Linked DNA regions of Rhodopseudomonas palustris. The main gene of each other region encodes a partner of the protein of the gene in region 3 in a complex. Links are inferred from orthologs where the notes say so. Each region holds a gene or a part of one and is shown on either strand. Other genes may lie near its edges. The genes, in order: SR870_RS17700, accB and accD.

What was found.
Region 1: the proteins of accD (region 3) and SR870_RS17700 are in contact, whole or in part, in a solved structure (PDB 8UXZ), measured with the Escherichia coli proteins. The link is inferred for Rhodopseudomonas palustris from one-to-one orthologs.
Region 2: the proteins of accD (region 3) and accB are in contact, whole or in part, in a solved structure (PDB 8UXZ), measured with the Escherichia coli proteins. The link is inferred for Rhodopseudomonas palustris from one-to-one orthologs.

Annotation. Positions count from the first base shown.
Region 1 is NZ_CP140155.1:3,927,452-3,935,548, reverse strand. Bases 4,905-7,809 are described here. They hold SR870_RS17700 (acetyl-CoA carboxylase carboxyltransferase subunit alpha), read right to left. Parts: upstream 6,886-7,809; coding sequence 5,923-6,885; downstream 4,905-5,922. Other genes in these bases: xerD (site-specific tyrosine recombinase XerD), read right to left, coding at 7,045-7,809; SR870_RS17705 (L,D-transpeptidase family protein), read right to left, coding at 4,905-5,564. In the rest of the region: SR870_RS17715 (peptidylprolyl isomerase), read right to left, coding at 1-646; preprotein translocase subunit SecA, read left to right, coding at 989-3,829; more of SR870_RS17705, read right to left, coding at 4,107-4,904; more of xerD, read right to left, coding at 7,810-8,082. UniProt on the Escherichia coli protein: Component of the acetyl coenzyme A carboxylase (ACC) complex. First, biotin carboxylase catalyzes the carboxylation of biotin on its carrier protein (BCCP) and then the CO(2) group is transferred by the carboxyltransferase to acetyl-CoA to form malonyl-CoA.
Region 2 is NZ_CP140155.1:1,046,202-1,057,068, forward strand. Bases 3,396-6,205 are described here. They hold accB (acetyl-CoA carboxylase biotin carboxyl carrier protein), read right to left. Parts: upstream 5,145-6,205; coding sequence 4,647-5,144; downstream 3,396-4,646. Other genes in these bases: accC (acetyl-CoA carboxylase biotin carboxylase subunit), read right to left, coding at 3,396-4,536; aroQ (type II 3-dehydroquinate dehydratase), read right to left, coding at 5,192-5,641. In the rest of the region: SR870_RS04580 (histidine kinase dimerization/phosphoacceptor domain -containing protein), read right to left, coding at 5-1,099; SR870_RS04585 (response regulator), read right to left, coding at 1,096-1,539; SR870_RS04590 (sensor histidine kinase), read right to left, coding at 1,536-3,068; more of accC, read right to left, coding at 3,181-3,395; SR870_RS04610 (hypothetical protein), read left to right, coding at 6,252-6,464; SR870_RS04615 (DsbA family protein), read right to left, coding at 6,573-7,340; SR870_RS04620 (peroxiredoxin), read right to left, coding at 7,560-8,189; SR870_RS04625 (BA14K family protein), read right to left, coding at 8,400-8,795; SR870_RS04630 (M48 family metalloprotease), read right to left, coding at 8,946-10,361; SR870_RS04635 (pyridoxal phosphate-dependent aminotransferase), read left to right, coding at 10,484-10,867. UniProt on the Escherichia coli protein: This protein is a component of the acetyl coenzyme A carboxylase complex; first, biotin carboxylase catalyzes the carboxylation of the carrier protein and then the transcarboxylase transfers the carboxyl group to form malonyl-CoA.
Region 3 is NZ_CP140155.1:3,798,976-3,807,952, reverse strand. The notes cover bases 1-2,870. They hold accD (acetyl-CoA carboxylase, carboxyltransferase subunit beta), read right to left. Parts: upstream 1,987-2,870; coding sequence 1,015-1,986; downstream 1-1,014. Other genes in these bases: trpA (tryptophan synthase subunit alpha), read right to left, coding at 2,095-2,870; SR870_RS17180 (folylpolyglutamate synthase/dihydrofolate synthase family protein), read right to left, coding at 1-1,018. Outside these bases: more of trpA, read right to left, coding at 2,871-2,931; trpB (tryptophan synthase subunit beta), read right to left, coding at 2,931-4,145; SR870_RS17160 (phosphoribosylanthranilate isomerase), read right to left, coding at 4,147-4,803; SR870_RS17155 (LapA family protein), read right to left, coding at 4,859-5,245; SR870_RS17150 (integration host factor subunit beta), read right to left, coding at 5,285-5,590; signal peptide peptidase SppA, read right to left, coding at 5,761-6,726; rpsA (30S ribosomal protein S1), read right to left, coding at 7,036-8,733.

The DNA.
Region 1 (8,097 bases), 120 kb from region 3 along the record:
GCGCAAATGCCACCGCGGAGAATTCCGGCACCATCTGGTCCTTGGTGAAGAAACCGAGGTCGCCGCCGTCGGAGGCGCCCGGATCCTTCGACTTCTTCTTCGCCAGCTCGGCGAAGTCGGCGCCCTTCTTCAGTTCCTCGGCGACCGCCTTGGCCTCGTCCTCGGTCTCGACCAGGATGTGGCGGGCGTGGACTTCCTGCTCGCCGGAAATCTGCTTGGCGGCGTCCTCATAGACCTTCTTCATCGCCTCGTCGGTGGTCGCGGCCTTGCCCTGAACGCCGAGCAGATCGTCCATCAGCAGGCGGTTGCGGGCGAAGTCGAGCCGCTTCTTGAATTCCGGGCGGTCGGCGATCTTCTTGTCTTCGGCGGCCTTGGCGACGATCTTCATGTCGATCAGGAACGCCAGCACGTTCTCTTTCTTGGTCGCCGGGTCCATCTGCGCCAGGCTCGCGCCGAGTTCTTCCTCGGCGAGCGCGACGTCGCTCTGACGGATCTCGGCGCCGTTCACCTTTGCCAGCACCGGGTCGGCGTCCTGGGCGCGCGCCATCGGGCTCGCGAGCAGCGCAAAAGCGAGACAACCGGTCGCGGCCGCGCCGATGATGCCGGAGCGCAGGGCCGATCGGGCTGCGGGTGACGCAGGGGTCATGGAAAATCCTTGTTCTGAAAGCCGGGGTGTCGGGGGCGGCGGGACAGTCACCCAATCACGGAGCCTTGGCAACGCGAAAACTCTGTCAAAATGATGAATTCCATCACCGGGCCGCGCGTTGACATCCCCCTACCCCAGCCATATCTCTGCCGCCACTGGCACGGGTATCAAGGTCGTCCGACGGCCCTGGCCACGCCGCCGGCCCTCGGATTGCTGGATGACCAATCATTTCGCGCCCGCGCCTGTATCCCGATAGGTGGCTGGGCGTCACGATGAGTTGATAGCGGCTCGAGTGAACGGCACACAGGCTGCGAAGTCACATCGCAAGGACAGGAAGCTGGTATGATCGGCGCGTTCGCCCGCAAACTCTTCGGCTCTTCGAACGATCGCAGGATCAAGGCCTATCAGGCTCGGGTCACCGCCATCAACGCGCTGGAGCCGGAGGTCGCGGCGCTGTCGGACGAGGCGCTGCGCGCCCGCACCGTCGACTTCCGCGCCCAACTCGAAGCCGGCAAGACGCTGGACGACCTGCTGGTCCCGGCCTTCGCCACCGTCCGGGAGGCCGCCAAGCGCACCCTCGGCCAGCGCCATTTCGACGTGCAATTGATCGGCGGCATGGTGCTGCACGAAGGCGACATCGCCGAGATGAAGACCGGCGAAGGCAAGACGCTGGTCGCCACCCTGGCGTGTTATCTCAACGCGCTGGCCGGCAAGGGCGTCCACGTCGTCACCGTCAACGACTACCTCGCCAGCCGCGACGCCGGCTGGATGGGTCAGATCTACACTTTCCTCGGCATGTCGACCGGCGTGATCGTGCACGGCCTCGACGACAGCGAGCGCCAGCGGGCCTATGCCTGCGACATCACCTACGGCACCAACAACGAATACGGCTTCGATTATCTGCGCGACAACATGAAGTATCGGCTCGAGGACATGGTCCAGCGCGGCCATTTCTTCGCCATCGTCGACGAAGTCGACTCGATCCTGATCGACGAAGCCCGCACCCCGTTGATCATCTCCGGCCCGCTCGACGACCGCTCCGAATTCTACAACACCATCGACACCTTCATTCCGAGCCTCGACAAGTCGGACTACGACATCGACGAGAAGCAGCGCTCGGTGGCGCTGACCGAAGCCGGCATGGAGAAGATCGAAAAGCTGCTCGGCGACGCCGGCCAGCTCAAGGGCGAGTCGCTGTACGACATCGAGAACGTCTCGGTGGTGCACCACATCAACCAGGCGCTGCGCGCGCACACCCTGTTCCAGCGCGACAAGGACTACATCGTCCGCAACGACGAGGTGGTGATCATCGACGAATTCACCGGCCGCATGATGCAGGGCCGGCGCTATTCGGAAGGCCTGCACCAGGCGCTGGAAGCCAAGGAGCACGTCACGGTCCAGCCGGAAAACCAGACGCTGGCCTCGATCACGTTCCAGAACTACTTCCGGATGTACGGCAAGCTCGCCGGCATGACCGGCACGGCTGCGACCGAAGCCGACGAATTCTACGACATCTACAAGCTCGAAGTGGTCGAGATCCCGACCAACCTGCCGATCTCGCGTCTCGACGAGGACGACGAGGTGTATCGCACGCAGGCGGAGAAATACGCCGCGATCCTCGCCGAGGTCGAGCGCGCCAACAAGCGGCTGCAGCCCGTCCTGGTGGGCACCGCGTCGATCGAGAAGTCCGAGCTGCTCGCCGATTTCCTGCTGAAGAACGGCTACAAGCAGATCGATTTCGGCGATCCGAAGGCGCTGGAGAAGCTCTATGCGGCGGCCCGCGCCGGCAAGCCCGCCAAGCTGTTCGCGGTGCTGAACGCGCGCTTCCACGAGCAGGAAGCCTACATCGTCGCCGAGGCCGGCGTGCCGGGCGCGATTACCATCGCCACCAACATGGCCGGCCGCGGCACCGACATCAAACTCGGCGGCTCGCTGGAAATGCGGGTGCCGCAGGAGACCGCGGGCATCACCGACGAGGCCGAGAAGGCCGCCAAGATCGAGCAGATCAAGGCCGATATCGAGCGCTTCCGCGAGATCGTGCTGAACGCCGAGGACGAGATCGAGATCGAGCCGGCCAAGGGCAACAAGCCGGCCAGGACCGTCAAGCGCCCCGGCGGCCTCTACATCATCGGCTCGGAGCGCCACGAGAGCCGCCGCATCGACAACCAGCTCCGCGGCCGCTCCGGCCGTCAGGGCGACCCCGGCCGCTCCAAATTCTTCCTGTCGCTGGACGATGATCTGATGCGGATCTTCGGCTCCGGCAAGCTCGACACCATGCTGACCCGGCTCGGCCTGAAGGAAGGCGAGGCGATCATCCATCCTTGGATCAACAAGGCGCTGGAGAAGGCGCAGCAGAAGGTCGAGGCGCGCAACTTCGACATCCGCAAGAACCTGCTGAAGTTCGACGACGTCCAGAACGATCAGCGCAAGGTGATCTTCGATCAGCGCATCGACCTGATGAAGGAAGAGAGCGTGGTCGAGACCGTCACCGACATGCGCCACACCTTCATCGAGGATCTGGTCAGCAAGCACGTGCCCGAGCACGCTTATGCCGAGCAGTGGGATGTCGCCGGCCTCAAGGAAGAGCTGAACCGCGTCGTCGGCCTCGATATTCCGGTCGACGAATGGGCCAAGGAAGAAGGCATCGCCGACGAAGAGCTGCTGACGCGGCTCGAGAAGGTGTTCGACGAGCACATGGCGGCGAAGGTGGCGCAATGGGGCCCCGACGTCATGCGCTACGCCGAGAAGAGCATCCTGCTGCAGACGCTCGATCATCTGTGGCGCGAGCATCTGGTGATGCTGGATCATCTGCGTCAGGTGATCGGCCTGCGTGGCTACGGCCAGCGCGACCCGCTGCAGGAATACAAGTCGGAGGCGTTCAACCTCTTCCAGGAGATGAGCGCGCATCTGCGCGAGGCGGTGACCGCGCAACTGATGCGGGTCGAGATCATCCCGCCGGAGCAGCCTCAGGAGCTGCCGCCGATGGAGGTCCACAAAATGGACCCCAACACCGGCGAAGACGAAATGGCGTTCGCCAATGTCTCGCTGGCGCCGGCCGACACCGCCGACAAGACCGCCCGCGACCCGAACCGCCCCGAGACCTGGGGCAAGGTCGGCCGCAACGAGGACTGCCCGTGCGGCTCCGGCAAGAAGTACAAGCACTGCCACGGCAGGTACGCGTAAGCGCGTCGACCTCGGTTCATCGAATCGCAGCAATGCCCGGCTTGCGCCGGGCATTTTGCGTCTGAGGACCGCAGAATCCGAGTCGTGACGATGTCGCCACCGAGAGGGCGGCCCATCAGGTCGTCATTCCGGGGCGCGCCGTCAGGCGCGAACCCGGAATCCAGAGGTTGTTCGCGACGCGAGATTCCGGGTTCGCGAGCTGACGCTCGCGCCCCGGAATGACGATGGTGGTGGGTGTTGCCGATCCTCGGCCGGCGGGTGAAGCGTGAGGTCCGCCTCAGCGGAACGCCGAGAACCGGCTGTCGAAATTATTCGACGACACGACGGGTGCGGCACCGGTGATCGTGCCGGTCGATGACGGCCGGGTTGCGGTCGCGCTGGTGTCGACCGACGGCTTGAGCGGCGGCCGGCCGGTGGCCTGTTTGGTCTCGCTCGACCTCGGCACGGCCGCCTGCGGCCGCGGCGGCGCGGGTGTGGTTTCGTTGCGCCGCGCGGTGATCACCTGCGGCGGCGAGGACGGCGGCGATGCGGTCGATGCGGTGGTCTCGCCGCTGCCGACCCGGCGCGACAGGCCGGACAGCAGGCCGCCGATATCGTCCTTCGCCGCCGAGGCGACGCGCGGTGTCGTCGGCGCAGAGGTCGCGGCCACGGTCGTCGTCTCGGGCGCGTTCTGCAGCAGATTGTCGGACGGCCGCGGCGGATTCACCGTCGGCGGGATGGTGCCGGGTGCACGCTCCATCGCCAGCGATACCGGGCTCTCGTCGGCTTCGGAAAGGCCGGTCGAAGCGTCGGGGATCTTCGAGGCGAACACCTGATGCATGCCGCCGTCGATCCCGGTGCGCAGCCGCGCCACCGGCGTCCCCTTCGAGATCAGTTCGGCGAGCTTGGTCTGGTCCTTGTGGTCCTTTTCGCGCACCGCGTCGGCGATGTCGGCGGGGACCGTATAGGCCGGGCATTTGGCGGACGCATTGAATGCCAGCGGCCTGGTGGAGCCGGGCGGGGGCGCGGCGTCGAACACGTATTTCTGTTCGCAGAAGTCGACCTTGGGCTCCTGCCGTGTCACCTCGAAATGGTCGTTGCCGACCTTCAGCATCTTCCAGAACGCCATGTTCGGATTGTTGCGATGCTTGGCGAAGTTCGCCGGCGTCATCTTGAACGGATAGGCCTGGAGCTGGAACGCGCGCTGGCCGCCGAAGAACGATTCCCGCCCCAGCGCGTAGATCTCGGCGATCTGCTCGTCGGTCATCGCGTAGCAGCCGCGCGACGAACAATCGCCGTGCACCATAAGTTGGGAGCCGGTGCGGCCCAGCGACTTGTCGAACGCGTTCGGATAGCCGGTGTTGAACGACAGGTAATAGGACGATTGCGGATTCATCTGGCCGGGCGAGATCGAATAGAACCCTTCCGGCGCCTGGCGGTCGCCCTCGCGGATCTTCGGGCCGAGATCGCCGGACCAGCGGCAGATCGGGTAGGTCTTGAGCAGCGCGAACACGCCGCTGCGGTCCTGCTTCCAGACCTCGAGCTCGGCTTCCTGCTTGAACAGCCGCACCAGGATCGGCGACTGCAGGTCCATGTTCTTGTCCTGCATCGCGGCGACCAGCTTGGGCGACACCGGCTGGTTGGCCTTGGCGTTTCTGGCGAGCGACATCTGGTCGCCGTTGCAGCCGGCCAGCACGGCGCTCGCGGCGATCGCGGCGGAGGCCAGCAGCGCGCGCAGCAGCGGAGTTCTCGTCACAGCGAAGCTCCCCAGACGACCGGCAAACCTGCACCCCACATTGATCGGCTCAATCCGTGAGCAGCTCAGTCCGTCGCTCCGACGCGATCCCTCCGGCCCATTGGGTCGAATTGTGTCGCTCGAATTTACCAAGAAGCGCAGGAGGTTTTCGCCTCGACACGGCGCATCCTGCACTCACGAAAGATTATCCTTAAGCCCCCGCCCTCGCAAGCCGGGCGGCTGGCCGCACGGGTCCCGCGTCGAACGTGGTCAAGGAACACTGAATTGCGTCCCCGCGGCGAAACTGCGGCCGGGCGGACGAAATCGGGGGCTGGCCGACGGGATGGTTAGCAAACCCGCAATGGCGCGGCGCCGCGGGTCAGCCGAGCCTGCGGCCGATTTCCAGGAATTTCTGCCGGCGCTTGGTGCGGACCGCGCTGGGATCGAGGCCGCCGAGTTCGGCGAAGGCCGCCGCGATGGCGTCGCCGGTGGTGGCGATCATTGCCGCCGGGTCGCGGTGGGCGCCACCCTTCGGCTCGGACAGGATCTGGTCGATCACCCCGAACCGCAGCAGATCCTGCGCGGTGATCTTCATCGAATTGGCGGCTTCCTGCGCCTTGGTGCCGTCGCGCCACAGGATCGAGGAGGCGGCTTCGGGCGAGATCACGCTGTAGATCGCGTGTTCGAGCATCAGCACCTTGTTGGCGGTGGCGATCGCGATCGCGCCGCCGGAGCCGCCTTCGCCGATCACCACGGCGACATTCGGCACGCCGAGCGACAGGCAGGCGTCGGTCGAGCGCGCGATCGCCTCGGCCTGGCCGCGCTCCTCGGCGCCGATGCCCGGATAGGCGCCGGCGGTGTCGACCAGCGACAGCACCGGAATGCCGAAGCGGTCGGCCATTTCCATCAGCCGGACCGCCTTGCGGTAGCCTTCGGGCCGCGCCATGCCGAAATTGTGCTTGAGGCGGGTCTCGGTCGAGGAGCCCTTCTCCTGACCGATCACGCAGATGCTCTCGCCGCGGAACCGGCCGAAGCCGCCGATCAGCGCCTCGTCCTCGCCGAATTTGCGGTCGCCGGCCAGAGGCGTGAATTCGGTGATCAGTGCTTCGATGTAATCGACGCAATGCGGCCGCTGCGGATGCCGCGCCACCTGGGTCTTCTGCCAAGGTGTCAACGTCGCATACAGCTCGTTGAGCGCCTGGACGGCCTTTTCCTCGATCTTGGCGACTTCCTCGTGGATGTCGCTGCCGGACGCCGCCAGCGCGCGCAATTCGTCGATCTTGGAATCCAGTTCCGCGACCGGCTTTTCGAAGTCGAGATAGCTGCGCATGGGCTCGGACATGACCAGGGACATGGGGAGGGCTGCGGCGGCCGACATCGGCCCGGCTCCGGCTTTTCCAGCCGAACGCGCATCAAGTCAAGCGGCTGGGCCGGCCGGCGGCTTAGGCAAAAGAATCAGGCGCCGCCGGTTGCAAGCCTGCTGCGGTATGGCGCGCCGGCCTCAGCCCTCCGCCAGCGGATGCAGGTCGCGCACCAGGCTTTTCAGCCGGTCCTCGACCACATGGGTGTAGATCTGCGTGGTCGAGATGTCGCTGTGGCCGAGCAGCGTCTGCACGATCCGCAGATCGGCGCCGTTGTGCAGCAGATGGCTGGCGAAGGCGTGGCGCAGCACGTGCGGGCTGACCAGCCGCGGCGGCAGCCCGGCGCGCATGGCGAGTTCCTTGAGGTCGCGGCCGAAATGCTGCCGGGTCAGATGGCCGCTCTCGCCGAACGACGGAAACAGCCATTTCGAAACGGCGGCGGCCTTCTTGTTGCCCGCCGCAGCCTTCTCCGCGGCTGCGGCGGTCGCGAGATAACGCGTCATCGCCTGCTTGGCGCTGGAATTGAGCGGCACCAGCCGCTCCTTGTCGCCCTTGCCGCGGACCACGATCATCCGGGCATCGCCCCGCGCCGCCGTCCGCGGCAGCGACACCAGCTCGGAGACCCGCAGCCCGGTCGCGTACAGCACTTCCAGCAGGCAATACAGCCGTGCGGCGCGAAGTCCCGCCGGGCCCTCCGCGGCGTCGGCCTCCTGCCGCGCGCAGGACAGCAGGCGGTCGACATCGGCGATCGACAGCACTTTCGGCAGGCCGCGGCCACGCTTCGGCCCGGCCAGGATCGCCGCCGGATCGTCGACCCGGATGCGCTCGCTCAGCAGGAATCGAAACAGATGCCGCAGCGCCGACAGCCGCCGGGCCACGCTCGACGAGGCGAAGCCGCGGGTATCCAGATCGGCCAGATAGCCGCGCAGCGCCTCGGTGTCGGCGGAAGCGATGCTCTTGCGGCGGCGGCCGAGATAATGGGAGAGGTCGGCGAGGTCGCGGCGATAGGCGTCGATGGTATTGGCGGAAGCGCCCTGTTCGGCGGCGATCATGTCGAGAAACAGCTCGCTCAGCCCGGCATCCGAATAGGAGGCGGGCCGCAGCGGCGTGGTGTCCCGTTCGGCCTCGGAGGCCGGGACGCTGGCGGAAGGACTGAATCTCGCTCGCGGTTTTCGCATGCGACCAGCCTACCG
Region 2 (10,867 bases), 2.8 Mb from region 3 along the record:
CGCGTCAGGCAGTCGCTGGGGCCGGTGCCGGTGCCGCCGCCGGGCTCTTGGTGCGGCGGAAACGTAGCACCATCCGGGTGCCGGAATGTGCCGGGTCGCGCTCGACGCTGGCGTCGAGCTTGGTCGCCATGGCATTGACGATGCGCTGGCCCATGCCGGTCGAGTGCGGATTGGCCTTGACCGCAAGGCCGACGCCGTCATCGGAGATCGCGAGTTCGAGATCGTCGCCCTGGGCCTTCAGAATGACGTGGATCGGGCCCTTTCCTTCCGGATAGGCGTACTTCACCGCGTTCATCACCAGTTCGTTGACGACGATGCCGATCGCGACCGCGCGGTCGGGATCGATCTCGACCGCCTCCGCCTCCAGCGTCAGACGCGACATCCGGTTGCCTTCAGCCGAGCGACGCAAATCCTCGAGCAGCGCTTCGAGATACTGGTTCAGCATCACGCTTTTGAGATCGTGCGAGGTGTACAGCCGACGGTGCACCTGCGCCACCGCGGCGACGCGCCCCATCGCGTTGGTCAGCGCCGCCTTGACCTCGCTCTCCTTGCTGGAGGAGGCCTGCAGATGCAGCAGCGACGCGATGATCTGCAGCGAATTGCCGACGCGGTGGTTGACCTCGCGCAGCAGCATCTCGCGCTCCGCGGCCAGCGCAGCGTAGCGGTCGCGCGAGGCGCGGACTTCGGCTTCGGCGTCGTCGCGCGCCTTGCGGATGACGGCCTGGCGCAGCGCCTGGTCGGCGGCGACCTGGAGCAGGGGGACGAAGTCGCCCTGGGTGTCCTTCACCAGATAGTCCGCGGCGCCGGCTTTCAGCGCGGTCACCGCGATGCTGGAATCCTGTGATGCAGTGACGAACACGACCGGCGGCGCATCCGGAATGTTCTGGATCTGCTCGAGCGTTTCCAGCCCGTCGAGGCCGGGCATGTATTGATCCAGCGCCACCACGTCGATGCCGCCTTGACGCAACCGCGCCAGCCCGGCTTCGCCGCTCAGGACGTGCTCGACGCAGAAGCCCTGCCGCTTCAGGCCACGGCTGACCAGGCGCCCGAGCGCCTCGTCGTCGTCGATATACAGCAGGGTCGGCGAAGAAGGAGTCATGGAGCCTCGGTTTGAGGAACCTGGATCACGGAAAAGAACAGGCCGAGCTGACGTATCGCGTTGGCGAAGCTCTCGTAGTTCACCGGCTTGGTGATGTAGACGTTGCAGCCGAGTTCGTAGCAACGCTTGATTTCCTGCGCGTCGTCGGTGGTCGTCAGCACCACGACCGGCGTGCATTTGAGATGATCGTTTTCCTTGACGCGCCGCAGAATGTCGATGCCGCTGGTGTCGGGCAGATTGAGATCGAGCAGAACCAGCAGGGCTCGATTCTGGTGTTCGACGCCGGACCCGTCGGGACCGAACAGGTAGTTCAGTGCCGCTGTACCGGAGGTGAACGGAATGATCTCGTTGTTGACGCCGGAGCGGCGGATATTGCGCTCGATCAGGCGCGCGTGGCCCTCGTCGTCCTCGATCATGATGATGGTGACTGGATTGCTCATGAGCGGGATTCCCGATTGGTCGCCGCAGTCCATTTCATCGGCAACGTGATAATGAAGGTGGAGCCCTCGCCGAGCGTCGAGGACACCGACATGGTTCCGCCCAGCCGGCGAACGAGCGCGCGAACGTGGGCGAGCCCGATCCCTTGGCCGGGCCTGTCCTGTGTACCGGCACGGCGGAAAAGATCAAAGATTCTCTGATGGTCCTTGGGATCGATCCCCCGCCCGTTGTCGACGATTTCGAAGATCGCGAAGCCGAGTTTCTGGCGGCCGCGCACACGGATGTCGCCGGGAACCCCGTTCTTGAGATATTTCAGCGCATTGTCGATAAGGTTGGAGAAAATCTGCTCGAGCGCGAGCCGGTCGCTGACGATCTCCGGCAACGGCTCGATGCGGATTTCGGCGTTCGCCTCGGCGGCTTGATGAGCCATCGTCGAGACGATGTTCTCGATCAACTCCCTGGTGTCGATCGGAACGGGCTGGAACTGGCGGCGGCCTTCGCGCGTGAGGTTGAGGATCGCGCTGATCAGCCGGTCCATCTTGCCGATCGACGACTTGATGAAGGCGAGCGCCTCGGTGAAATCCTCCGAGAGCTGCTGGTCGGCCGGCTCCAGTTCCGGCTCACCGTCGCTGTCGGCCTTTTCCGGCATCTGTTTGTCGGCGACTTCCCGGCTCAGTGTGGCGATGCGGCGGAAGATGTCACTGCGCAGCTCTTCGAGTTCGCTGGTGAAGCCCATGATGTTGACCAGTGGCGAGCGCAGATCGTGGCTCACGATATAGGCGAAGCGCTGGATCTCCTCGTTGGCCTCGCGCAGGTCGGTGGTGCGCTCGGAAACCGTGCTTTCGAGGTTCAGATTGTTCTCGCGCAGCAGAGCTTCGGCTTCGTCGCGGGCGCGCGCGGATCGCCGCACCAGGAAGATCGAGAGCCCGGCGAGCACCAGCACCAGGCCGGAGCCGGCGGTCGTGACGATCGACGTCAGCGACTGGCTGCGATCGGCCGCCGCGGTCCGCATCACGAACAGCCTGTTCTCCTCGGCCCGCATCGCGGCCATGAAGCTGGCGAACTGGTTCATGGCCTCGCGGCCGCTGTCGTCCTGCACCAATCTCCGGGCCTCTTCGGCGCGGTCGAGCTGGGCGAGCGAGATCAGTTGCTTGAACTTGTCGATCCTGGCCTGCGCGAGTGCGATGCTCCGCTCGATCAGGGGGCGCTGAACCGGATTGTCGGCCACCAGTAGCTGCAGGCGCCGCAGCATAGGCACGACCCGACCCGACGAATTCTCGAACTCCTCGACGAATTCGGGCCGCCCCGTCAGCAGAAAACCGCGCTCCGAACTTTCGGCACGGCGCATCTGCAACTGGGCGAGCGAAATCTGGTTCTCGACCTCCAGGGTGTGCGCCACCGAGGCGCCGTCCTTGCGGGCCTTCTGCAGCAGAAACACCGACGCCAAGCTGATGAGAACCAGGACGGCGAAGGAGAGCGACAGCAGGGAAATCTGGATGAAAGCGCGTCGCCGCGTGGATTCCGGCGTCACCGCGCGGTCTCCGTCATTCTAATACAAAACAAGAACATTCCCCGCGAGGCGGCCCAATCTGCAACCAGCCCAACGCCGAACTCGGAGAACGGTTCCCCGGTTCGGGAAATTTCTAGCGGCCCTCGAGCGCGCCGCCCGCGAGATACTGCTCCAGCCAGTGGATGTGATAATCCCCGTCGATGATCCCGGGCTCGCGCACCAGCGCCCGGAACAGCGGCAGCGTGGTTTCGATGCCGTCGACCACCATCTCGTCCAGCGCGCGCCGCAGCCGCATCAGGCATTCGCCGCGGGTTTTGCCGTGCACGATCAGCTTGCCGACCAGCGAGTCGTAATATGGCGGGATGGTGTAGCCCTGGAACACAGCGGAATCGATCCGGACGCCGAGCCCGCCGGGCGGGTGGTAGCGCGCGATCTTGCCGGGCGACGGGCGGAAATTGACCGGATTCTCGGCGTTGATCCGGCACTCGATGGCGTGGCCGTTGAGCACGATCTCGTCCTGCGCCACCGGCAGGTCGCCGCCGGCGGCGATCCGGATCTGCTCCAGTACGAGGTCGATGCCGGTGATCATCTCGGTGACCGGATGCTCGACCTGGATCCGGGTGTTCATTTCGATGAAGTAGAACTCGCCGTCCTCGTAGAGGAATTCGATCGTGCCGACGCCGACATAGTTCATGTCCTGCATCGCCTTGGCGCAGATGCCGCCGATCCGGGCGCGCGCTTCCGCGCTGATCACCGGGGAGGGGCTTTCCTCCCACACCTTCTGGTGCCGGCGCTGCAGCGAGCAGTCGCGCTCGCCGAGATGGATCGCGCCGCCGCGGCCGTCACCCAGGATCTGGATTTCGATGTGGCGCGGCTTCTGCAGATACTTCTCCAGATAGACCGAGGCGTCGCCGAAGGCGGCCTTGGCCTCGTTGCCGGCGGTGGAGATCGCCATCGACAGATCTTCGGCGGTGTGCGCGACCTTCATGCCGCGGCCGCCGCCGCCGGCGGCGGCCTTGACCAGCACCGGGAAGCCGATCTCCTTGGCGATCGTCATCGCGTCGTCGTCCGGGCCGACCGCGCCGTCCGAGCCCGGGACCACGGGGATGCCGAGCCGCTTGGCGGTTTTCTTGGCCTCGATCTTGTCGCCCATCAGGCGGATGTGCTCGGCCTTCGGGCCGATGAATTGCAGATTGTGGTCGGCGAGAATCTCGGCGAAGCGCGCATTCTCGGACAGGAAGCCGTATCCGGGATGCACCGCGTCGGCGCCGGTGATTTCGCAGGCCGCGAGCAGCGAGGGTATGTTGAGATAGCTGTCCTTCGACGGCGGCGGGCCGATGCAGACGCTTTCATCGGCGAGGCGGACGTGCATCGCGTCGGCGTCAGCGGTCGAATGCACCGCGACGGTGGCGATGCCGAGTTCCTTGCATGCGCGCAGAACCCGCAAGGCGATCTCGCCGCGATTGGCTATGAGGATCTTGTCGAACATCGGACTACCGAGCTGTAAGGGCCAAAGGGGCGAAGGCGAGGTGCGAGTAGCGAATGGGAAGACGACCGGGGCGCCGTTCAATTCGCTAGTCGGAAACTCCCTGGTCGCTCTTACTCAACCACCACCAGCGGCTCGCCGAACTCGACCGGCTGGCCGTCTTCGACGAGGATCTGGGTGACGGTGCCGGCCCGTGGCGACGGGATCTGGTTCATCGTCTTCATCGCCTCGATGATGAACAGCGTCTCGCCGGCGGACACCCGGGAGCCGACCTCGATGAACGGCTTGGCGCCGGGCTCCGGCGCCCAATACACCGTGCCGACCATCGGCGAGGGCACCACGCCGGGATGCTTGGCGATGTCGATCACCGCGGTCTCGATTGCGGTGATCGCGCCTCCTGCGGCGGGCGCCGGGGCATAGCCCATCGGCACCGAGGCCGCGATGCTGACGTTGCGGGCGACGCGGACGCGGAGCCCGGCGCGCTCGATCTCGATCTCGGTGAGATTGGTCTCGTCGAGCAGCAGTGCGAGTTCGCGGATCAGCGTGCTGTCGTCGGTCGCCTTGTCGTCGTTGGGTTTCGCGGCGGTCTTGGTGTCAGGCTGGCGGGCCATGTTTCGATCCAGATGTCTTGAGTGAATGGGGCGGGTCAGGCCTCGGGTCAGGCGTTGGCGCCGATTTTCGCGGCGAGACCAAGGATGGCCAGCCGGTAGCCGTCGATGCCGAAGCCGCACAGGCTGGCAAAGGCGGCCTTCGCGATGAAGGAATGGTGGCGGAAGCTGTCGCGCGCAAAAACGTTGGAAACGTGGACTTCCACGGCCGGGATCTGCACCCCGACCAGCGCGTCATGCAGCGCCACCGACGTGTGGGTATAGCCCCCGGCGTTCAGCACGATCCCGACGGCCTGCTCGGAGCGCGCCTGATGTATCCAGTCGATCAGTTCGCCCTCGTGGTTGGACTGCCGGCAGACGGCCGAAAGGCCGCAGCCGGCCGCGGTCTCGATGCACAGCCTTTCGACGTCGGCCAGCGTTGCGTGGCCGTAAATCTCCGGCTCCCGGGTCCCGAGCAGATTCAGGTTCGGGCCATTGAGCACGTAAATCGTTTGCGGCATCCGAATTTCCGGCAATGTCAGCGAAGCTCTCCGGCGGGCGCGCCGTCGGGCCGAAATCCGGCGCTGCAGCACCGGGTCCAGGCAAAATTCACTTGATTGTCCGGCGTTATAGGTAACCTCACGGCTGAGGGGAAGCCTGAACACGTTCCAGCGACGCCTGAATCGGCTGATGCTTTGGACGAGCATGGCAAGGCAAGTTTCAGCAAATGCTTGCGATCCGTTTGCAGCGGATGATGAGCCGGACAATCTCTGCGGGCGATCGGCGCACAGGAAAACGCAATCGGCGTTCCTTGCGATGCGGTGCGCCTTGCGAGGGCGCAAGCGAGACCCGCGACATCCGCGTGGAACCAGCGTCGCGAAAGCCCGTTCTGTGGAGACCTTGCTCCTTCAAAAAACGGTCCGGCGTCGCTGCCGAATTTCTGGAGCGCGGAATGCCGCGGTTTTGGTTTGGCAATTCGGAAACTGGAGGCGTAGGTTTGATTTCAAAGATGGGTGCCTCCGCTGACGCGGACGCGCACGAGGCCGGACCGCCCGAGCAAACGCCCGCGGTTCGACGCGCCTGATCTCAGGCATGCTGCTTGCATCGCGAAGACGTTCAACGGGAGGCACTATGGCCCGCTACATCGTGCGATTTATGAAGGACATCCTCGGCGAGAACGGCCGCCAGGCCGAGATTTGCCAGAGCTCCCTGGAGGTCGAGGCGGCGAACAGCCGCGACGCCACCGAGATCGCCAAACAGAAATTCTGTCAGATGGAGCGGCTGAACGAATGGTCGCTCCACGCCGACCGCGTTCACGTCGCTGAAACCGACTGCCGTCCGTAGCCGGCGGCTCGACGAGCGCGGTCCATCGCGCCATCGAGGCCGCCACGGGGCGGCGGCCTTGCTGCCGATCTCCCCGGGAAGCCCGATGAGGGGTGACGTCCGCAGAGCTCAGCACTGCTCCTTGCCGCAGCGGGCGAGCGCCACCTTCTGGCGCAGCGTGTCGAGGCCGACCGCGCCGACCACCACCTGCTTGCCGATCACGTAGCTCGGCGTGCCGTTCATCCCCATCGCTTCCGCGAGCCTGAAGCTCTCTTCAATGGTGGCGCGCACTTCCGGGCTCGCCATGTCCTTCTCGAGCCGGGCCATGTCGAAGCCGGCGTCCTTGGCGGCGGCCATCGCGCGCGCCTTGTCGGCCTGGCCGCGGCCGCCCATCAGCTTCTGGTGGAAGTCGAGATACTTCTTGCCGTCGGGCGCCTGCATGCGCACCGCGATCGCCACCTGCGCCGCTTCGACCGAGGGCGGGCCGAGCACCGGAAACTCCTTCAGCACGATCTTGAGCTTCGGGTCTTCCTTCATCAGCGTGAGCATGTCGGTCATCGCGCGCTTGCAGTAACCGCAATTGTAATCGAAGAACTCGACGAAGGTGACGTCGCCGTCCTTGTTGCCGAGCGTCACGCCGCGGGGCGAATTGAAGATCGCCTGGGCGTTGTCCTTGATCGCGGCCTGATGCTTCTCGGCGGCGGCATTGGCCTGGCGCTTGCTCAGTTCGTCGGATGCCTCTTCCAGGACCTCCGGGTGCGACACCAGATAGTCCTTGATGATCTGTTCGATCTGGCTGCGCTGCTCGTCGGAGAATTTCTGCGCCGCGGCGGCAACTGGCGCGCCGATCAAAACGAGCGCGAGCAGGGCGGCGGCAAAGCGGCGGAACGACAGCATGGGCAATCCCTTCAGACGGACAATCGGATACGTATGGCGCACGGATTCGTGCGCTTCATAGCGCTTTTCCCGCCCAATTACGCGCAATTTGTGAACACGTTCCGGTCGGGCGCACCAAAACCCGCCTGCCGCGAAGCGGCGGCGGCCGTAGCGATCGGGGCCGGCGCCGGCGTTCGTCGTCGCGACCGCCGGCACCGTCTGACTGTGTGACGCCGTGGGCTACTTGACGGTGGTCAGGCGCAGATAGGGACGCGGCGCGTCCCAGCCCTGGGGAAACGCCTTCACGGCGTCTTCGCCCTGCAGCGACAGCGGGATGATCACCTTGTCGCCGGCCCGCCAGTCCGCAGGGGTGGCGACGCGATACTTGTCCGCAAGTTGCAGCGCATCGATCACCCGCAGGATCTCGTCGAAATTCCGGCCGACATTCATCGGGTAGGTCATGGTCAGCCGGATCTTCTTGTTCGGGTCGATGATGAACACCGAACGCACCGCTGCGGTTTCGCTCTGGTTGGGATGGATCATGTCGTAGAGCCGCGCCACCGTGAGGTCGGCATCCGCGACGATCGGAAACTGCAGATCGGTCTGTTGCGTATCGTTGACGTCGTCGATCCACTTCAGATGCTCCGACACCGTGTCGGTCGAAAGCCCGAGCGGCTTGACGTTGCGCGCAGCGAATTGCTGCGACAGCTTCGACGTCTTGCCCATTTCGGTGGTGCAGACGGGGGTAAAATCGGCGGGATGGCTGAAGAAGAAGACCCAGGAATCGGCGGCCCAATCGTGCAGCGAGATCCGACCCTTGGTGGTGTCGGCGGTGAAATCGGGCGCGGTGTCGCCGATATGGAGAGACATCGATTGAACTCCTGTGTGCCTAGGAAATGAGCAAGCCCGCGCGCGGCGCGGGACAGCCCGACTGTAGTGACGCTTTGTGGCACCGTGAAAGCGGGAACGGCTCGAGCCGTGTCGAGGCGGGGCGGGGCGGTGCGCGATCACCACTTCATTATAGCGAATGATCGCGCACCGTGGTCAGTGCTTTCAACGCAGATCAACCACGCATTTCGACTACGGGCAGGGGCGAGCCCGGCCGTCGTTGCCGATATAGGTCATGGTCGCCGGGTTGAACGAGCGGTAGCGCTGTGAGCAGTAGCCGATCGCATCGCGGCGGCGGGCGTCTTCCGCGGCGCTCGCAGCGATCGCGCCGCCGATGATGGCGGCGCCGATGCCGAGTCCGATCGCCGCGCCGGCATTGCCGCCGCCGCCCCAGCCACGTCCGCGTCCACGTCCACCACCGCGTCCACGGCCGCGCTGTGCGTAGGCCGGCGTTACGCTCGCCGTCATCGCCAAGCCCGTGGTTGCGATCATGCCGAAGCCGTACATCGTCAGCAGCATGACGCCGGCCAACGCGCGCGTGATCAGCCTGCGTGCGGTGCCGCCGTCTTGCGGTCTCGATTTCATCATGGATGTCTCTCCCTCTTCTGGTAGCCGCGCGACTCTAGGCGCGAGGGCGCGGCATGGCAAACATCGAGACACTCTGTCGCCGCGATGTATTTGCCAGACTGCCCCCGTCTGCGGCCGATACGCGTGTGATCGGCGATCACACGCAGTACGCTATTTGGATGTTGGTTTCGCTTCGACGATATCGTCCGCCTTGACCCAGCCCGGCGAGCCGACCGGGAAGCGGGTTTTGGCGCGGGACGCCAGTTCGCGCGCGGTCTTGTTGTCGCCGCGCAGGAACGCCGCCTGGGCCGAGGCGAGATCGGCCTCGGCGTAGTCGCCCTTGCGGCCATAGGCCATCGCGAGCTGGCTATAGCCGAGCGGCGCTTCGGCCTCGCGCGACAAGGCGGCGCGCAGAATCCGGATCGCCTCGTCGGTGGTACTCTTGTTGCCGGAGGCGACCAGCGCCTGGCCGAGCAGCATTTCGATCAGGGGCGCGCCGCGGCTGAGCGACAACGCCTTGCGCAGCGGCGCGATCGCTTCCTGCGGCCGGCCGCCTTCGAGCAACGCCTGGCCGCGCAGCTCGTAGAAATAGGGGTTGTTCGGCTCGCTCTGGATCAGGCCGTCGATCTGGGCCAGCGCCGAGCGCGGATCGCCGTGCAGATAAGTCGAGATGGCGCGGGCGTAGCGTGCGGGGAGGCTGGTGTTCGACGGCGGATAGCGCCGGTTAACGGTGTCGGGACGCTCCATGAAGCCGGAGGTCTTGGCCCGCATCATATCGTGGCGGAGCTGCAGCCCGGGATCGTCCTTCTTGTCCCAATTGGCGCTGGAGCGCGCGAGTTCTTCCAGTGCGCGGACGCGTTCGGCCGGCATCGGATGCGACTGCGCATAGGGATCGGCCCCGCGCGCGGCGAACAGGCTCTCGTCGGTGAAGCGGCGGAAGGTCTCGTACATGCCCTTCGCGGACTGGCCGGTGGCGTCGAGAAATTTCACCGCGGCCTTGTCGGCGTTCTCTTCCTGCTGGCGCTGATACGACAGCAGATTGCGCCGGATCATTTCTTGAGGCGCCGAGATCGCTGCCGCGCCGATATTGCCGGCGCCGCTGTTCGGGCCGGCCTTGGAGCCCGCCACCATCGCGCCGACGCCGAGCAGCATCGCGACGATCATCTGCGTCTGCGCCTGCGCGAGTTGGGTGCGCAGCTTGGACAGATGACCGCCAGCGAGATGGCCGGTCTCGTGCGCCAGCACGCCGATCAATTGGTTCGGCGTCTGCGACTGCATCAGCGCGCCGTAATTGACGAAGATGCGGCGGCCGTCGGCGACGAAGGCGTTGAAATTCGGATCGTTGATGATGGCGACCCGGATGTTCTGCTTTTCGAGGCCCGCGACGCGCAGGATCGGCCGCGTATAGTCGCGCAGCAGATTCTCGATCTCGGTGTCGCGCAGCAGCGGCGGCCCCTTCTGCTGCGGGGCTTGCGCAAGGCCGGGAACCGGGGCGAGCGCCAGCGCCGCGGCGGTCGCAATCGCCACCAGCCGCGACGCCTGCGAACGGGTCTTCCGGCGCAGTTCTTCAAGCAGAGCTTCAACCATCACTTTGGGCATTGGCCGAGGTTCGAATAACGGATATCCCCTGATCAGCCCAGCAATACGGCAGCAGCGCGACGTCCGCCGGGTTTCGCCGAACCGAACCGCGCGGGAGATAGCAGATTTCAATGCGCGATGCGACCAAGACAGCGGCGGCGCGTCAATTGTTGACGGCGTCCGCGCGGAGCGATGTACCGCCCTTCATGGTGATGGATGTGATGGCGGCCGCGGAGCGGATCGAGGCCGCGGGCGGTCACGTGATTCACATGGAGGTCGGCCAGCCATGGGCGTCCGCACCACGCACGGCGCTCGCCGCCGCGCATCAGGCGCTGGAACAGGGCCGCATCGACTACACCTCGGCGCTCGGCATTCCGTCGCTGCGCGCGCGGATCGCGCGGCACTATCGCGAGGTCTATGCCACCGAGGTCGATCCCGATCGCATCGTCGTCACCACCGGGTCCTCCGGCGCTTTCATCCTGTCGTTCCTGGCGCTGTTCGAACCCGGCGATCGG
Region 3 (8,977 bases):
CGAGAGCGGCCGCCGCGACACGTCCGCCGTCGGCATTGTGGCCGCCGTCGAGCCAGAGTTCGCAGCCTTGCGGCGCGTCATCGAGTAGTTTCCCCGTCGTCAGCCGCTGCATCCGCGCCGGCCACTCCGCCGCGAGCAGTCCGGTCTGATACGCGTCCTGATCGATGGTGAAGCGCTGCTGCGCCCGCAGCGTCGCGATCGCCAGCCCGGCATTGTCGATCTGATGCCGGCCGAACAGTTTTGGCGCGGTGAGGTCCATGAGGCCGCGGTCGTCCTGATAAGCGAGCCGGCCGTGCTCGACGTCGACATGCCAATGCTGGCCGCGCGCGTGCAGCGGCGCGCGCAGACGCTTCGCCTCGCGTTCGATCACGTCCATCGCGTCGTCGGCTTGCTCGGCGACGATCACCGGCGCGCCGCGGCGCAGGATGCCGGCCTTCTCGGCGGCGATGTCGGCGAGCGTCGGCCCGAGAAATTCAGTGTGGTCGATGCCGATCGGCGTCAGCACGCAGGCGAGCGGATGGTCGATGACGTTGGTGGCGTCGAGTCTTCCGCCGAGGCCGACTTCGAGCAGCACGACGTCGGCGGGATGCTGCGCGAACAGATGCAGCGCCGCCGCGGTCTCGATCTCGAACAGCGTGATCGGCGCGCCGGCGTTGACGCGCTCGCAATGCGAAAGCGCCTCGGCCAGCTCCTCGTCACTCACCAGCACGCCGCCGCCCGGCTTCCCGAGGCGAATCGTCTCGTTGACGCGCACCAGATGCGGCGAGGTGTAGGCGTGGACGCAGAGGCCCGCGGCTTCGAGAATGGCGCGGAGAAAGGCGAGGGTGGAGCCTTTGCCGTTGGTGCCGGCGATGTGGATCACCGGGGGCAACCGGCGTTCGGGGTGACCCAGCGCCGCCAGCAGCCGCTCGATACGGTCGAGCGTCAGGTCGATCTGCGCGGGGTGAAGCTGCGCGAGGCGCGCGCGGAGTTCGCCGACCGTCGCAGGCGGGTTCGGGGCGGAGGTCGCTGCGCTCACGCCTGCGGCGCGGCCGGCGGCGGCGCCGGCTCGGGCGGCGTCGCCACGATTTCGGTCGCGGCCGCGGCTTCCGTGTCCTGGGCTGCGTCGTCGACCGCGACCAGTTCTTCGGCCGCGGGCAGCGGCGTCTTGGTCAGGATCCGGCACAGCCGCGCCAGCGTCGGGCGCAGCTCGTGGCGGTGCACCACCATGTCGACCATGCCGTGGTCGCGCAGATATTCGGCGCGCTGGAAGCCGTCCGGCAGCTTCTCGCGGATGGTCTGTTCGATCACGCGGGCGCCGGCGAAGCCGATCAGCGCGCCGGGCTCGGCGAGCTGGATATCGCCCAGCATCGCGTAGGAGGCGGTGACGCCGCCGGTGGTCGGGTTGGTCAGCACCACGATGTAGGGCAGCCCGGCCTCGCGCAGCATCTGCACCGCGACGGTGGTGCGCGGCATCTGCATCAGCGACAGGATGCCTTCCTGCATCCGCGCGCCGCCGGAGGCCGCGAACATGATGAAGGGCGCGTGTTTCTCGACCGCGAGCTCCAGCCCGCGGATGATCGCCTCGCCGGCCGCCATGCCGAGCGAGCCGCCCATGAAGTCGAAATCCTGCACCGCGGCGACGACGCCGAGGCCTTCGAGCTTGCCGAAGCCGACCTTCACCGCGTCATGGGCGCCGGTCTTGGCGCGGGCGTCCTTGATGCGGTCGACATATTTGCGCTCGTCGCGGAATTTCAGCGGGTCGGCGGTCACTTCCGGCAGCGCGACGTCGTACCAGGTCTCGTTGTCGAACACCGACCGCAGCCGCGCCAGCGCGCCCATGCGCATGTGATAGTTCGAGCCCGGGATCACGAACTGGTTCTGTTCGACGTCCTTGTAGAACACCAATTGCCCGGTATCCGGACATTTGATCCAGAGATTCTCCGGCGTTTCGCGCCGCAGGATGTTGCGGATCTTGGGACGGACGACGTTGGTCAGCCAGTTCATGATGGTCTCCGCGTCGCCCCCGGAAGGGCGTCGCCAGGTTCATTGCACTGTCGGGATATGGCGGCGGAGGTCGGCTCCGTCCAGACCATGCCCCGAATTGATGACTGCCTATTCCGCAGCCTGTTTGGCGCCGCGCACGCCGGCCGCAAGCGCCGCGACCAGGTCCGCCACCGCCCCGACGGTCGCCTTGGTGGCGCGGTTGTCGGCGTCGAGGCTGTTCTGCAGCGCGTCGATCAGCGCCGAGCCGACCACCGCGCCGTCGGCCTGTGCGGCGATCGCGCGCGCGCCCTCGGGGGTGCGGATGCCGAAGCCGACGCAGACCGGCAGGTCGGTGTGGCGCTTGATCCGGGCCACCGCGTCGCCGACCGCGGCCGAATCCGCCGAAGCCGAGCCGGTGATGCCGGTGATCGAGACGTAATAGACGAAGCCCGAGGTGTTGGCGAGCACCGCCGGCAACCGCTTTTCGTCGGTGGTGGGCGTCGCCAGCCGAATGAAATTCAGCCCGGCCTTCATCGCCGGCAGGCACAATTCGGAATCTTCCTCCGGCGGCAGATCGACGATGATCAGCCCGTCGACGCCGGCCTTCCTGGCGTCGGCGAGAAACGCGTCGACGCCGTAGATGTAGATCGGATTGTAGTAGCCCATCAGCACCACGGGCGTGGCGTCGTCGTGCTTGCGGAAGTCGCCGACCAGGTCGAGCGTCTTGTGCAGCGTCGCGCCGGCGTGCAGCGCACGCAGCCCCGCCGCCTGGATCGCCGGCCCGTCGGCCATCGGGTCGGTGAACGGCATGCCGATCTCGATGATGTCGGCGCCGGCGGCCGGCAGCGCCTCGAGGATCTGCAGCGAGGTCGCGAGGTCGGGATCGCCCGCCATCACGAAGGTGACGAAAGCCGGGCGGCCTTCACGCTTAAGCTGGGCGAAGCGGGTGTCGATACGCGTGGTCATCAGAACTGGCCCCCGAGATGCTCGGCGACCGAGGCGAGGTCCTTGTCGCCGCGGCCCGACATGTTGAGCACCATCAGATGATCCTTCGGCAGGATCGGCGCGAGCTCGGCGACCTTGGCCAGGGCGTGCGCCGGCTCCAGCGCCGGGATGATGCCCTCGAGCCGGCAGCACAGCTTGAAAGCGTCGAGCGCCTCGGTGTCGGTGGCGGACAGGAAGTTGACGCGGCCGACGTCGTGCAGCCAGGCGTGCTCGGGGCCGATGCCCGGATAGTCGAGGCCGGCCGAGATCGAATGCGCTTCCTGGATCTGGCCGTCGGTGTCCATCAGCAGATAGGTGCGGTTGCCGTGCAGCACGCCGGGCTTGCCGCCGGCGATCGACGCCGCATGCAGCTTGCCGAGGCCGTGGCCCGCGGCCTCGACGCCGTAGATCGCGACGCCGGCATCGTCGAGGAAGGGGTGGAACAGTCCCATCGCGTTGGAGCCGCCGCCGATGCAGGCGATCAGCGAATCCGGCAGCCGGCCTTCGGCTTCCATGATCTGCCCGCGCACTTCCTGGCCGATCACCGCCTGGAAGTCGCGCACCATCATCGGATAGGGATGCGGGCCGGCGACGGTGCCGATGCAGTAGAAGGTGTCGTGGACGTTGGTGACCCAGTCGCGCAGCGCCTCGTTCATGGCGTCCTTCAGCGTGTTGGCGCCGGAGGTGACGGGGCGGACTTCGGCGCCGAGCGCCTTCATCCGCAGCACGTTGGGCTGCTGGCGTTCGACGTCGACCGCGCCCATGAACACCACGCATTCGAGACCGAATTTGGCGCACATCGTCGCGGTGGCGACGCCGTGCATCCCGGCGCCGGTCTCGGCGATCACCCGCGGCTTGCCCATGCGCTTGGCCAGCATGATCTGGCCGAGCACGTTGTTCACCTTGTGGGCGCCGGTGTGGTTGAGGTCCTCGCGCTTGAAGTAGATCTTGGCGCCGCCGAAATGCTCGGTCAGCCGTTCGGCGAAATACAGCGGCGAGGGCCGGCCGACATAATGCTTGAGATAGCCGTCCATCTCGGCGCGAAACGCCGGATCGTCCTTGGCTTCGGCGTAGGCCTTCTCCAGATCGAGGATCAGCGGCATCAGCGTCTCGGCGACGAAGCGGCCGCCGAAGATGCCGAAATGCCCGCGCTCGTCGGGTCCGGATCGGAACGAGTTCGGCAAAATCTGATTCATGTCAGGCCATCGTCTCTTCGCTGGCGCGCGCGGCGCGGATGAAGCTTCGGATCAATTCGGGGTCCTTGACGCCCGGCGTCGTCTCGACGCCGGACGACACGTCGACGCCGCCGGCGCGGGTCACCCGCAACGCCTCGGCGACATTGCCGGGCGTAATGCCGCCGGACACCATGAACGGCACGGGCAGCGCCAGGCCGCTCAGCAGCGCCCAGTCGAACGGCACGCCGAGACCGCCGGGGCGGAGCGCGTCCTTCGGCGGCCGCGCGTCGAACAGGATGCGGTCGCTTGCTGCGGCGTAAGCGGGCAGCGCCGCGAGATCGTCGGCGGTCGCCACCGCGACGGCCTTCATCACCGGCAGCCCGAAAGTGTGTTTGATCGCGCGGATCCGCTCCGGGCTTTCCTTGCCGTGGAGCTGCAGCAGGTCCGGCGCGAGGGCGTCGACGACGTCGCGGATCAGCGCGTCGCTGGCGTCGACCGTCAGCGCGACCTTGGCGGCGCGGCTGCCGATCTGGTCGCCGAGCTGGCGCGCGAGGTCGAGCCCGACATGACGCGGCGAGGCGGGAAAGAACACGAAGCCGAGCATATCGGCGCCGGCCGCGACCGCCGCTTCGAGCGTGTCGCAGGTCGACAGGCCGCAGATTTTGACGACGACGGACATGGATTCGCGATCGGGTTTCGGCCGGCGGCAGGAAGGCCGGCTACTCGACGGTGTTCTACAGCGCCGCGCCGGCCTTGTCGCGCCTGCCGGTCGCGGAACCCTGTTCCAGCAGCAGCCGCTTCGGTTCGCTCTGCGCCGGGCTGACGATGCTGGCGCGCAAATTCGCCAGCTCCGCCCTGGCCTCGATCGCCTCGGCCTGATGCCGCCGTGCCGCGCGTCGCCAATGCCGCTGCCGGAACCAGGTAGCGATGCCGCCGGCGATCACGCCGAGGATCGCGACGCCGATGATCAGCACGAACAACGGCATCTGCACGGTGCCGATCGGATCGCTGACATCCAGCGGATCGAACGACACCGTGACGAGATGGCGGTTGGCGACCGCGAAGACGATGAAAATCAGTCCGAGCGGAATCAGCACCACGGCTGTCAGAAATTTCTGCATGTCGTTCTCGCTCGCCTTGCCCAGCAAACGGGCGTCGCGTCACGCGCCGGTATCGGTATTTCCGGTCTCGCGGTTCAGCCGTTCGCGCATTTCCTTGCCGGTCTTGAAAAACGGCACGCTCTTCTGGTCGACCGGAACATGCGCGCCGGTGCGCGGATTGCGGCCGGCACGCGCGGGCCGGTGCTTCACCGAAAACGCGCCGAAGCCGCGCAGCTCCACCCGATCGCCACGCGCCAGCGCATCGACGATCTCGTCGAGGATCGCGTTGACGATATTCTCGACGTCCCGCTGGTAGAGGTGCGGGTTATGCTCGGCGATACGCTGAACGAGTTCGGATTTGATCATCGAGGATGTGGTCCGTGCGTGCGGACCGCCATTTCCTTGAAAATACTGTGAACTGTCAAGACGCTAAATCAAATGAGGCAGGCTGGACAATGCCGTCCGACGGTGCTTGCGAGGCGCCTTGCGCGTGGTCGGCCGGACGAAACCGGCGCGACGCGGGCCGGCCATCGCCGTCAGCGGCTGCTACCCGGCACCCACAAGGCGAGCATGCCGTCGAGGCCGAGATGCATCGCGCCGGACTGCTCGATCTGTCGCGCGATCGGGCCGAGGCCGAGCGCATCGAGCGTGACCGACGCCGCGGCCCGCAGGAACGTCAGGTCGCCGAACTGCGGCGCCAGCTTGAAGTCGCGCACCGGCAGGCCGCTCTTGACCTTCTTCTCGGTTTCCAGCCACGCCACCGCGGTCTTCTCGTCGCCGAGCTGATCGATCAGTTTCAGTCCGACCGCCTGCCGGCCGGTGAAGACGCGGCCGTCGGCGACGATGCCGAGCTGATTGTCGTCCATGGCGCGGCGCTGCTTCACCAGATCGCGAAACCACGCGTAGGAATCCCGCACCAGCGATTCCAGCGCGGCGCGCGCCTCGGGGCTGGTCGGCTCGAAGCCGTTCGGTGCCGCCTTCAGCGGTGACGACTTCACCTCCTCGACCTTGACGCCGACCGTCTTCATCAGTTCGGAGACGTTCGGATATTGGAACAGCACGCCGATCGAGCCGACCAGCGAACTCTGCTGCGCGATGATGTGATCGGAGGCGATGGCGGCGATGTAGCCGCCCGATGCGGCCAGGCCCTCGACCACCACCACCATCGGCTTCTTGGCCTTGAGCCGCATCAGCGCGGTGTAGAGTTCTTCCGAGCCGGCGGTGGTGCCGCCCGGCGAATTGATGTGGACGATCACCGCGGCGCTGTTCGATTTCGCCAGCCGCTCCAGCGCCTCGACCCGTTCGGAGTTGCTGCGGATCAGGCCGTCGATCTTGATCCGCGCGATCGAGCCCGAGGTCGTGAGCGCGGTGCCCGCCGGCGACACCATCGCGCCGACCGCGATCACTGCGCCGATCGCGACCAGCACCGCAGCGACCCGCCAGAACGTCAACTTGCGGCGAATGCGGCGGCGATCGACGATCACATCGGAATCAAGCGACATGGAATTTCTCCGGCGGAAGACTATTCACGGTTTTCAAATGGGATCGTTGATTTCCCATGACGGGATTACATCAATTGCGCCCCAATATGAAGAAAACAAGGTGCCGGCGGCGGGACGACGCGGCCGCGGCGCGTGACCTTTCCTTCGTCATGGCCGGGCTTGTCCCGGCCATCTACGTCTTTCTGTTGCGAAGTCCGTCAAGGCGTGGATGCCCGGGACGAGCCCGGGCATGACGGCGGTGGTGTTTCGACAACAAAAAGGGCCCCGGCGATGCCGGGGCCCTGATGTTGGTCGGCGTAAGCCTGAGGCTTACTTGTCGCGCTGCTTGAGCGCGGTGCCGAGAATGTCGCCCAGCGTCGCGCCCGAATCGGACGAGCCGTACTGCGCGATGGCTTCCTTCTCTTCCGCGACTTCCAGCGCCTTGATCGACACCTGGACCTTGCGGGCCTTCTTGTCGAACTGGATCACGCGGGCGTCGACCTTCTCACCGACCGCGAAGCGGTCGCTGCGCTGATCGTTGCGGTCGCGCGCCAGTTCCGAGCGCTTGATGAAGGTGGCGAAGTCGGTGCCGACGATCTGCACGTCGATGCCCGATTCCTTCACTTCCAGCACTTCGCAGGTCACGATCGCGCCCTTCTTGACGTCGCCCGGCTCGGCGAAGGGGTCGCCTTCGAGCTGCTTGACGCCGAGCGAGATGCGCTCCTTCTCGACATCGACGTCGAGGACGATGGCCTTGACCATGTCGCCCTTCTTGAAGTTGTCGATCACCTGCTCGCCCGGCTGCTTCCAGTCGAGGTCGGAGAGATGCACCATGCCGTCGACGTCGCCGTCGAGGCCCAAGAACAACCCGAACTCGGTCTTGTTCTTGACTTCGCCTTCGACGGTCGAGCCGACCGGATACTTCTCGACGAACACTTCCCACGGGTTGCGCATCGTCTGCTTGAGGCCGAGCGAAATCCGGCGCTTGACCGAATCCACCTCGAGCACCTGCACTTCGACTTCCTGCGAAGTCGAAACGATCTTGCCGGGGTGCATGTTCTTTTTGGTCCACGACATCTCGGAGACGTGGATCAGGCCTTCGATACCCGGCTCGAGCTCGACGAACGCGCCGTAGTCGGTGATGTTGGTGACGCGGCCGGTGAAGCGCGCGTTCAGCGGGTACTTCGCCTCGATGCCCTGCCACGGATCGTCCAGCAGTTGCTTCATGCCGAGCGAGATGCGGTGGGTCTCGTGGTTGATCTTGATGATCTTGACCTTGACGGTCTGGCCGATCGTCAGCACTTCGGTCGGGTGGTTGACGCGACGCCATGCGATGTCGGTCACGTGCAGCAGGCCGTCGATGCCGCCGAGGTCCACGAACGCACCGTAATCGGTGATGTTCTTGACCACGCCGTCGATCACCTGGCCCTCTTCGAGGTTCTGCACCAGCTCCTGGCGCTGCTCGGCGCGGGTCTCTTCGAGAACCGTGCGGCGCGACACCACGATGTTGCCGCGGCGGCGGTCCATCTTGAGGATCTGGAACGGCTGCGAGTTGTTCATCAGCGGCGCGACGTCGCGGATCGGGCGGATGTCGACCTGCGAGCGCGGCAGGAACGCCACGGCGCCGTCGAGGTCGACCGTGAAGCCGCCCTTGACCTGGTTGAAGATGACGCCGAACACCTTCTCGTTGCCCTGGAAGGCCTTCTCGAGCTTGCCCCAGCTCTCTTCGCGGCGCGCCTTGTCGCGCGACAGCACGGCTTCGCCGAGGGCGTTCTCGATCCGGTCGAGGAACACTTCGACGGTGTCGCCGACCTTCAATTCGCTTTCACGGCCGGGTCCTGCGAATTCGCGCAGCGCCACGCGGCCTTCGGTCTTCAGGCCGACGTCGATGACGGCCATGTCCTTTTCGATCGCGACGACGATGCCCTTGATGACGGAGCTTTCCTGCAGATTGCCGCCGGCGAAGGACTCGTCGAGCATCGCGGCGAAATCGTCGCGGGTCGGGTTGTAAGTATCGGTCGAAGCCATTTGTTCTCCAGATGCGGATGTCGCCGGCAGTTCGGTTGAGGGACGTCTCTCGCGCGCAGTGTCAGGGGTCCGCGAACCTGACGACCGCCCTGCAAATCATTGCGGAGCGGGCCGGCAGCATGCCTGCACGGTCGAGCCGTTGATCCGATGTGATCGGATCGAATATCGGATCGGATAATGTCATTCCAAGAAAGCATTGGGCGCAGAACGAGAACGACAGGCCCGAACGGAACCTGGGCGTTGT